Regions from separate parts of the Sphingosinicella wutangchuni genome, predicted to be linked through region 3. Evidence: predicted binding sites of a transcription regulator. Region 3 holds the regulator's gene; each other region holds the start of a gene.
What was found. The regulator LexA, encoded in region 3, represses DNA repair genes until DNA is damaged. The targets are predictions, from matches to a motif close to GTTCCNCNCTTGTTCT.

Region 1 (3,269 bases), 240 kb from region 3:
CCGCGGTGTCCGAATCGGTCCGCCGCTTCGCGCGCGGGCCGACGGCGTCGTCGGACATGGCGGTGCGCCTGCGCAACAATCCCGACGAGCCGGTGGCGCTCACCATCGCCGGCACGCGCGGTCTCGGCGAAGCGGCGGTGATCCTCTCGCTCAAGGACAATAGCGAGGCCGACCGATTGAAGCGCCAGGTCGCCCAGGCGACCAAGATGCAGGCGGTCGGCCAGCTCGCCGGCGGCGTCGCCCACGACTTCAACAACATCCTGACCGCGATCCTGGGCTATTGCGACCTCATGCTGATGCGCCACACGCCCGGCGACAGCGACTATGACGACATCCAGCAGATCCGCTCCAACTCGAACCGCGCGGCCGGCCTGACGCGGCAATTGCTCGCTTTCTCGCGCCAGCAGACCTTGCGGCCGCAGGTGCTGCAGCTGCCCGACGTCATCGCCGAAGTGTCCAACCTTCTGAAGCGCCTGCTCGGGGAAACCGTGACCCTTCAGGTGAAGCACGGCCGCAACCTCGGCGCCGTCCGCGCCGACCCGGGCCAGCTCGAGCAGGTGATCGTCAACCTCGCGGTGAATGCGCGCGACGCCATGCCCGGCGGCGGCACGCTGACGCTGCAGACCTTTGCCGTATCCGCCGACGAGGCGCGCAAGATCGGCAGCGATATCCTGCCCGTCGCCGAATATACCGCGCTGCGCGTCGGCGACACCGGCACGGGCATTCCTTCCGGCCTGCTCGGCAAGATCTTCGAGCCCTTCTTCACCACCAAGGAGATCGGCAAGGGCACCGGCCTCGGCCTTTCCACGGTCTACGGCATCGTCAAGCAATCGGGCGGCTTCATCTTCGCCGAATCCGAGGAAGGGCAGGGGACGGCCTTCACCATCTACCTGCCGGTCCACCATGCCGAGGCGGCGCCGGCGCGCTCGCTCAGGAAGGAGACCGCCGGCGAGCTTTGGGGCACGGGCACGATCCTCCTGGTCGAGGACGAGGCGATGGTCCGCGCCGTCGCCGAACGCGCGCTCACCCGCCACGGCTATACCGTGCTGACCGCCGAGAATGGTGAGGCTGCGCTCGAGATCCTTGCCCGCGAAGGCGGGGTCGACCTGATGATCTCCGACGTCGTCATGCCGACGATGGATGGGCCGACGACCGTGCGCGAGGCGCGCAAAAGCCATCCCGACCTGCCGATTCTGTTCATCTCCGGCTATGCCGAGGAACAGCTGCGCAAGTCGATCGACCTCGAGCGCGTGGCCTTCCTGGCCAAGCCCTTTTCGGTCCAGAAACTCGCCGAAGCCGCGCGCGACGCACTGGCGGCGAAATAATTCTTTTGATTTTCGCGGGGATGGCCTTAGTTCTCGGGTCATGCCTGATAGTCGCGTTATTCTCATCGTCGAAGACGAACCCCTGATCGCAATGATGCTGGAGGACTTCCTCGATTCTCTCGGGCACAAGGTGGCCGGCATCTGCGAGACGGTCGCGGACGCGCTCGCCGCGGTCGACGAGGGCGGCTTCGATGTCGCGATCATCGACGTCCATTTGAAGAATGGCGAGCATGTCTGGCCGGTCGCGGACCGGCTCGAGGAGCGGAACATCCCGTTCATCCTCGCCACCGGTGGCCATATCGAGCCGCCGCCCGCGCGGCACGCCGACACCCCGGTCCTCGCCAAGCCCTACACGATCGACGCGATCGAACCGGCCCTGCTGGCTGCCACCAAGCAAAAGGCCTGAGGCCGCATCCGCATCGGATGTAATCGGCCGTTCTGTTTCCCTCTTGTTCCTGCGGAACAAAGCGTGTACGGCGCAGTCATGCGTTGAATGGCCGACGCGGACACCATAGGGAAGGGCTTGACCATGGCAGCATCGCTGAAAGTCGTTGGATCCGACAGGAATTCTGAGAATATGGACAAGCAAAAAGCCCTCGACGCCGCGCTGGCGCAGATCGACCGCGCCTTCGGCAAGGGGTCCGCAATGAAATTGGGGTCGCGCGAAGCGATCCAGATCGAAGCCATTTCCACGGGCTCGCTGGGCCTCGACATCGCGCTCGGCATCGGCGGCCTGCCGCGCGGCCGCGTGGTCGAGGTCTACGGGCCGGAAAGCTCGGGCAAGACCACGCTCGCGCTCCACGTCATCGCCGAGGCGCAGCGCAATGGCGGCACCGCCGCGTTCGTCGACGCCGAGCATGCGCTCGACCCGGTCTATGCCCGGAAACTGGGCGTCGACATCGACGAACTGATCGTGTCGCAGCCCGACACCGGCGAGCAGGCACTCGAGATCACCGACACCCTGGTCCGTTCGAACGCGATCGACGTTCTCGTCGTCGATTCGGTCGCAGCTTTGGTGCCGCGCGCCGAGATCGAGGGCGAGATGGGCGACAGCCATGTCGGCCTGCAGGCGCGCCTGATGAGCCAGTCGCTGCGCAAGCTCACCGGCTCGATCTCCAAGTCCAAATGCATCGTCATCTTCATCAACCAGCTGCGCATGAAGATCGGCGTGATGTACGGCAATCCCGAGACGACGACGGGCGGCAACGCGCTCAAATTCTACGCCTCGGTCCGCCTCGACATCCGCCGCACCGGCCAGATCAAGGATCGCGACGATATCGTCGGCAACACGACCCGCGTGAAGGTGGTGAAGAACAAGGTCGCGCCGCCGTTCAAGCAGGTCGAGTTCGACATCATGTATGGCGAGGGCATCTCCAAGATCGGCGAGATCCTGGATCTCGGCGTCAAGGCCGGCATCGTCGAGAAATCCGGCGCCTGGTTCAGCTATGACAGCGTCCGCATCGGCCAGGGCCGCGAGAACGCCAAGACGTTCCTCAAGGAGAATACCGAGCTGTGTGCCAAGCTCGAGGCGGCGATCCGCGGCAAGACCGATGAAGTCGCCGAGGCGCTGATGACCGGCCCGGACGCCGACGACGACGTCTGAGCCATTTCGGCTTCTCAGCTTTCCAAAAGGGGTCGGGCGGTGCCTGGCCCCTTTTTTATGTCGTGACCGCGGGCGGCCGGTTGGCCCAATAGGCTGTCGCCAGCGCCAGCGCGCCGCACAGGGCGAAGCCGGCGAGGAGCGGGGCCGTCGTGCCGTCAAACGCCTGGCCGATCGCGAGCCCGATCAACGCCCCGCCGATCGTGCTGATCAGGCCCTGGACGGCGGAGGCGGTGCCTGCGACATGGCCAAGCGGCTCCATCGCCAGCGCGCTGGCGTTGGCGCCGACCAGCCCGAAACAGGCCATGGTCAGCGCCTGCAGCACGACGAAGCTCCAGATCGTC
Region 2 (3,269 bases), 1.5 Mb from region 3:
GCCGTAGCGCTTCGCCACCTCGGCAATCTGCTCGGGCGTGCCGGTGAGGCCGACCAGCCGGGGATGGAAGGCCGACACGAACTCCTTCACCACCGGCGGCGTGTCGCGCTCGGGGTCGACGCTGATGAAGATCGGCTGGACCTTGGCCGCGATCGCCGGGTCGCTCTTTTCGAGCTGGCGGAAGCCCTGTCCGATCACCTGGAGATCGACCGGGCACACGTCCGGGCAGTAAGTGAAGCCGAAATAGACGAGTCGGTAGCGGCCGTCGAAATCCGTGTCGGAGACCTGCTTGCCGTCCTGGTCGGTCAGCGTGAACGGCCCCCCGAGCGACGCTCCGGCCAGCGGCGGCGTCTCTTCCGCCTTGGGACCGCAGGCGCCGAGCAGCAGTGTCAGGAGGAGGGCGAGCGAAGCGAGAAAGCGGCGTTCATTCATGGCGCGGCCAGCCTTGCTTTGCTACAGGCCGACAATCAAGCTGGTACTGAGGCGGGGTAGAAATCGTGATCCGGATATCCAAAGCGTTGTTCGCGGCCGCCGCGCTGGCCCTGGTTGCCGCACCGGCGGCGGCGCAGCAGCTCACGTCGGACGGTTTCGCCCTGATGGAGGCGGTCAAGAAGCGGGACGGCGACAAGGTCACCAATCTGCTGTCGAAGCCCTCGACCACGATCATCAACACCCGCGACCATGCCAGCGGCGACTCCGTCCTCCACGTCGTCACCCGCGAGCGCGACCTCACCTGGCTCCGCTTCCTCGTCGGCAAGGGTGCACGCGTCGACAGCGAGAATCGCGAGGGCAACACCGCGCTTTCGCTGGCGGCGCAGATCGGCTGGGCCGAAGGCGCCGAATTCCTGCTCGCCCGCAAGGCATCGCCCAACGCTGCCAACAAGCGCGGCGAGACGCCGCTGATCCTCGCGGTGCTGAATCGCGACGTGCCGATGGTGCGGCTGCTTCTGGCGCGCGGCGCCGATCCGCGCAAGGCCGACAGCAGCACCGGCTATTCCGCGATCGATTATGCCAAGCGCGATCCGCGCGCGGCCAGCATCGTGAAGCTGCTCGAGACCCCGGCCAAGCCCGCCAAGGCAGTCTCCGGCCCCGTCCTCTAGTCGAGGCCGGCCAGCCCGGGATCGATTCCGCCTACCAGTCGGCGCGCCGCCCGGCGGGCGAAACGCAACGTCTCCGCCTTGCGCCGGGCCGCGGCGAGCTGGCGCATCGGCGCATCGCGGACCACCGCCGCATCGTAGCGATCGGCGACGATCAGCCCCGACACGTCGGGGCCCTGCGCTTCGCCTTCGAGCAAGGCGAGATCGAAGCCGGCCGGCACGGCCCAGAAGAATCGGTCGCAATAATCGAGATAGTCGCGCCACTTCTGGTCGCCGAGCAGGTCCGCCTTGGACACCTTGATCTCGACGATCGTCAGAAGCCCCTTGCCGCACACGGCCATCAAGTCCGCACGCCGGCCGTTGGGCAGCGGCACTTCGCAGAGTCCGAACAGGTCTTGGCGGAAGAACAGCCGCGTCACCCCGCGCGCGACATCCTGCGCAATGAGCGGCGAATCGGCGAAGCAGCCGTCGAGACTCGGGAGGGAAGCCATCGCCTGACGCTAGAATGAAAAGGGAACAGGATAAAGGGACGGGCACGAAAAAGCCCGCCCTCCAACCGGAGAGCGGGCCATTTCCCGGCGCTTTAAGCGATCAGCGGTAGAAGATGTGGTTGCCCACCGCGGCGACGCGCTTCAGGCCGCGCCACGACGGACGGACGCGGGTCGCATGGAAGAACATCGCATTCTCGGCCTTGCTCTCGGCGAGTTCCTCGCGGGCGATATGGGCGATCGCCACGGCCTTGCGCCACGCCTCGGTGCCGCTCGGCGCGTCGGGGATGCGGCCGCCGCGCACGAACGAGAACTGGCCGCGCTGGCGGACGACGCCGCAGAGGGTGGAGGGATAGCGGCCGGATTCGGCGCGGTTGATCACGACCTCGGCGACGGCGAGCTGGCCCTCGAGCGGCTCGCCCTTCGATTCGAAATAGACGGCCTCGGCGAGGCACTCATGCTCGGCGTCGGCGACCTTAGAACGCGCATGTTCCCCGACCAGTTCGCGCAGCGAGCGCGACTTTGGCGCGGGCTCGGGGGCGATGACGGGCTCGTCGACGGTGGCGACGGCGTGATCGGGAACGGAAGTGGAAAAGTCGACCTGCTGCGCCCGGATTGCCGGCGTCTCCATTCTCGCCGAAGCGAGGGTGGCGCCGTCCAGATCGGCGGCGGCATGGTCAATGTAGCGAACGGCGTTGGCCGTATCGGTTTCGGGAGCCATCGAGGTGTCGGCGTAGGCCGCACCCGCGGCCAACGTCATAGCTGCCCCGGCAATGCCGGTGGCGCGAATGTATCGAAGCATCAAGTCTCTGGACTGTGCGGTTCTCGGACCTTCAGGCGCTCAGAAAAAACCCGCCCTGGGTCGTCCCCCCGTCTCGCTGTGGCCACGACGCCGAACCCCTGGCGTCTTGTGCGGCCCCCCGCTCGAAAAGTGATGGGCGCGTAATGATATCGCGCCGCCAGAGGGTCAACAAAAATCGATCATTTCAGCGGCGAACCGTTCCCACGATGGGACGTCCAGTTCCAAAATCCAGACGTCGGGATCGAATCCGCGCCGCTTTTCGAGGAACTTCTGGACGGCGGCGGGGTTACCCGCCACCGCCTCGCGCCAGGCATAGCGGCCGTCGCCTTGCAGAATCCTCTCGAGGACGCGCGGATCGCCGCCGCGCTCGACCAGGACCACGATGATCGAACCGGCGGTCGCATCGCCCTTCGACAGGACCGCGGCAAATCCGCCTTCGGCCTCCGCCTTGCGCGCCAGGCCGGTGATCAGCACCGACGCCGCGAGACGGGCCTGCGTCATTCGGCGCGGTAGCCGTCGAGGCCGGACAGAGGGATGTGCGAGCGCATGAACGTGCCGGTTCCGCGCGCCGCCTCTTCCCCGCTGGAATCGATCAGGCGCGCGTCGGCGACATAGACCCGGCGCTTGCCACTGGCCCAGCGCCCCTCTGCCACGACCGGTCCGGCCTTCAGCGGGCGCGTGAACAGCAGGTTGAAAGCCGTGGTCAGCAGGAAGCGGTCGGTGACGAGGCTGTTGCAGGCATAGAAAGCGGCGTCGTCGAGCATCTTGAAATAGATGGTGCCGTGGGCGGCGCCGGCGGCGTGATAGACCCTCTCCTCGACCTCGAAGCGGATCCGCGCAAAGCCCTCGTCGACGATCTCGAGCTCGCTCTGGAACAGACGA
Region 3 (3,269 bases):
GCCGAAACCTCGGCCTCGCAAGCCGAGCCGCTGGAGCTCGATCGCCTTCCGGTCGCCGCCTGCAGCCGGGATCTGTGCATTGCCGACCTCGGCCGGGAAGGGCGCCGCTGGCGCCTGCTCGCAACACGCAGCCGGGACATGGTGCCGATCGAGGCGCTGGTCCACGCCTGCGCCGAGGCCGATATCGTCGTGAGCGACCGGCGCCTGCCGCGCACCTGCCGCCCGCGCTGGCTCAAGGCGGATCGCACTTTGCTGCGGCGCACCGGCGGCCTGGCCTTCACGCTCGGCGAGGTCGGCCGCGTGGCGACGGTGGCCGATCGGGTCGGCCGTCACCCCTGGGCCGCGGCGCCCTGAACGCCTTCGTCGCCGGTCCCGCGTCGTTCGTCGCGGGCTTTCCCAGCCGGTCGAGCCATGGGCCGCCGTCGTCGAACAGATGGCTTGAGCTACTTTCTGCCGATTAGGAGGGGCGGACACAGATTCACGTGGGGAGAATCGCCATGGAAACCGACCTGCAATATTATACCCGGCTCGTGATCGAAGAGCTGCGCGCCGCCCGCCGCGCCGATGCGCCCGATAAGCGCCGTGCGCACGAGCTGCGGGCCAACGCCTTCACGCTGCAGATGCACCGGCTCGAGAATATGCCGGTCGCCAGCAACCCGCAGATCCGCCTGCGCCCGCTCCCGCTGGCCGCCTGAACGCAGAACGCCCCGGCACCATGAGATGCCGGGGCGTCACTGTCGCTTCAGGGAAGAAGGATCAGGGGCTGACCGGGAAGTCCTCGTCGTCGTCGTCATGCTCAAGCGCGGCCAGGATGAAACCGGCGAGAATGACCCCGCCCAGCAGGAATGCCATGATGTGGCCGCTGCCCCCATTGAGGCTGCTTTCGCCCGCGGCGCCGAGCGATTCAGACTGCGGCTGAATGGAAGCTGCGGGGGCGGCGTTGCTCGCCACCGCCGGTGAGACCATCAGGCCCATTGCGGCGACCGCCGCCAAAGTCCGTTTCAACATTTGTGATTCCCTCCGTACGAACACGTACTGCTCGGCATGTCCTGCACATGCCTCGCGATAACGAGGTCGCTATCGAGGGGTTCCGGTCGCAGTCGCCCGATCCGGGCCGAAAAGGTGTGTTTTGTCGCGCATTTGCGGCGCTTGGCCGAACCGGCGGGTCATGCCGCGGTGCACGACCCCAGCGGATGGCAAAAGCGTCTCGGCGGGGGAGTGCTAGTCGCCTTTGACGGCCGCCAGTTCGTTGCCGGACGGGTCGAGGAAATGGAAGCGCCGGCCGCCAGGAAAGGCGAAGATCGGCTGCACGATCCGGCCGCCGGCCTGCTCGACCGCGGCGAGGGTGGCTTCGAGGTCGTCGACGTCGATCACCGGCAGCGGCGCCTTGGTCGCCTCGGCCGCGTCCGCCTGCAGGCCGATATCGGTGTCGCCGGTCATCGTCGCGGCATAGGTCGGCCCGAACTCGGTCAGCCCCCAGCCGAACGCGCGCTCGTAAAAATCCTTGGCCGGGCCGATCGCGGCGACGGGAAGTTCGACATAATTCAGGCGTGCCATCGCAGCCTCCATGGATAGGGTTGGAAAACCGCAATCGGCCGATCAATAGCGGCGCAGCAGTCCGGACAATTTGCCCTGAACCACGACCTGTTCGGGGCGATAGCGCTGCGGGTCGTAATTGCGGTTGGCGGGATCGAGGCGGACCATCGAGCCTTCGCGGCGGAAGGTCTTGAGCGTCGCTTCCTCATTGTTGATCAGCGCCACCACGATCTCGCCGTCGCGGGCGACGTCGGTCTTGCGGATAAGGGCGTAATCGCCGTCGAGAATGCCCTCGTCGACCATCGAATCGCCAGCCACTTCGAGCGCATAATGCTCGCCCGGGCCGAGCAGGGCGGCGGGAACGGCGAGGCTCTCGGTGCCCTGCAGAGCCTCAATGGGCGTGCCGGCGGCGATCCGCCCGTGCAGGGGCAGCTCGATGATGTCGTTGCTGTTGGCCGGCTGCGGGAGCTGGACGGACGGCTTGGCCGCGGCCTTGCCGGCGCCCTCGGGCATCTTGACCACCTCCAGGGCGCGCGCCCGGTTGGGCAGGCGGCGGATGAAGCCGCGCTCCTCGAGCGCCGAGATAAGGCGGTGAACGCCGGACTTGGATTTGAGCTCCAGCGCCTCCTTCATCTCCTCGAACGAGGGCGAGACCCCCGTATCGGCGAGATGATCGTGGATGTAGCAAAGCAGCTCATGTTGCTTCTTCGTCAGCATGGTCCGGCTCCCTGGAACGTATAGAGAACGTGTAGGCAACGTTCCGAAATCTGTCAAGCGAGGTGAGGAACGCGTCCCGTGCCGCTTTGCAACCCCTTGATATGACTGGACGGGCGGCGCTTTCTAACGGGCGCGGTTTCCGGTAGATTGGCGACAGTCACGGTTCAGCCACCCGCGGGGGAGAGACAGGCGATGGACGACGAGGACGAAAATATCCGCCCGGCGGGCACCGGATCCTTCTTCGAAATGAAGCGCACGTGGCTGATCATGATCGTGATCGCGATCATCGCCGTCTTCTGGGGTATGGGCGGCCAGCGCACGGCGCGGGACAAGGCTCCCGAAGTCTATTCGGCGCAGGAACGGCACGCCAAGGAAGCGGACGAAATAGCCGGCTTTGGCCGGCGCGAGGCGCAGAACGAGGCCGCCGCGAACGGCTTTTAGGAGCCGGCCGCCACGGGGATTCCCGCCACTCGCAGGAAATTGGCCAGCAGACGGTGGCCATACTCGCTCGCGATGCTTTCCGGGTGGAATTGCACGCCGTGGATGGGAAGGTCGCGGTGGCGCAGGCCCTGCACGGTCGCGTCGTCGGCGGTTGCGTTGACCGCCAGCATATCGGACAGGCCGTCCGCCGCGACGACGAGCGAATGGTAGCGCGTGGCGGTGAAGGGCGAGGGCAGGCCGGCGAAGACCCCGCTGCCGTCATGGGTCACCGGGCAGGTCTTGCCGTGCATCACCCGGCCCGCGCGCACGACGCGGGCGCCGAAATGCTGGCCGATCGCCTGGTGGCCAAGGCAGACGCCGAGCAAAGGCCGCCGCGCCTCGGCGCAAAGCGCGACCAGGTCCAGCGACAGGCCGGCTTCGTCGGGCGTTCCGGGGCCAGGCGAGATCAGGAACGCCTCGGCCCCGCTCGCCAGCGCTTCCTCGGCGGAAAGCGCGTCGTTGCGAACCACCTCGACCGCCGCGCCCAGCTCCTGCAGATAATGGACCAGGTTCCAGGTGAAGCTGTCATAATTGTC

Region 1: recA (recombinase RecA) is a predicted target of LexA. The motif match lies at 1,766-1,781, and genes of this name have one in related genera.
Region 2: SH591_RS09600 (MmcB family DNA repair protein) is a predicted target of LexA. The motif match lies at 1,600-1,615, and genes of this name have one in related genera.

What each region holds. Positions count from the first base shown of each region.
Region 1 covers NZ_CP141588.1:300,662-303,930, reverse strand. Annotated here, with positions in the region: gene SH591_RS01565 (hybrid sensor histidine kinase/response regulator) at 1-1,325, shown strand, start outside; gene SH591_RS01560 (response regulator) at 1,366-1,731, shown strand; gene recA (recombinase RecA) at 1,855-2,928, shown strand; gene SH591_RS01550 (multidrug effflux MFS transporter) at 2,984-3,269, opposite strand, start outside.
Region 2 covers NZ_CP141588.1:1,880,094-1,883,362, reverse strand. Annotated here, with positions in the region: gene SH591_RS09610 (SCO family protein) at 1-432, opposite strand, end outside; gene SH591_RS09605 (ankyrin repeat domain-containing protein) at 498-1,100, shown strand; gene SH591_RS09600 (MmcB family DNA repair protein) at 1,097-1,588, opposite strand; gene SH591_RS09595 (cell wall hydrolase) at 1,689-2,345, opposite strand; gene SH591_RS09590 (DUF1491 family protein) at 2,553-2,888, opposite strand; gene SH591_RS09585 (PaaI family thioesterase) at 2,885-3,269, opposite strand, start outside.
Region 3 covers NZ_CP141588.1:65,298-68,566, forward strand. Annotated here, with positions in the region: gene SH591_RS00350 (ComEC/Rec2 family competence protein) at 1-354, shown strand, start outside; gene SH591_RS00355 (hypothetical protein) at 498-695, shown strand; gene SH591_RS00360 (hypothetical protein) at 757-1,008, opposite strand; gene SH591_RS00365 (VOC family protein) at 1,222-1,557, opposite strand; gene lexA (transcriptional repressor LexA) at 1,600-2,253, opposite strand; gene SH591_RS00375 (hypothetical protein) at 2,446-2,694, shown strand; gene SH591_RS00380 (anthranilate synthase component II) at 2,691-3,269, opposite strand, start outside.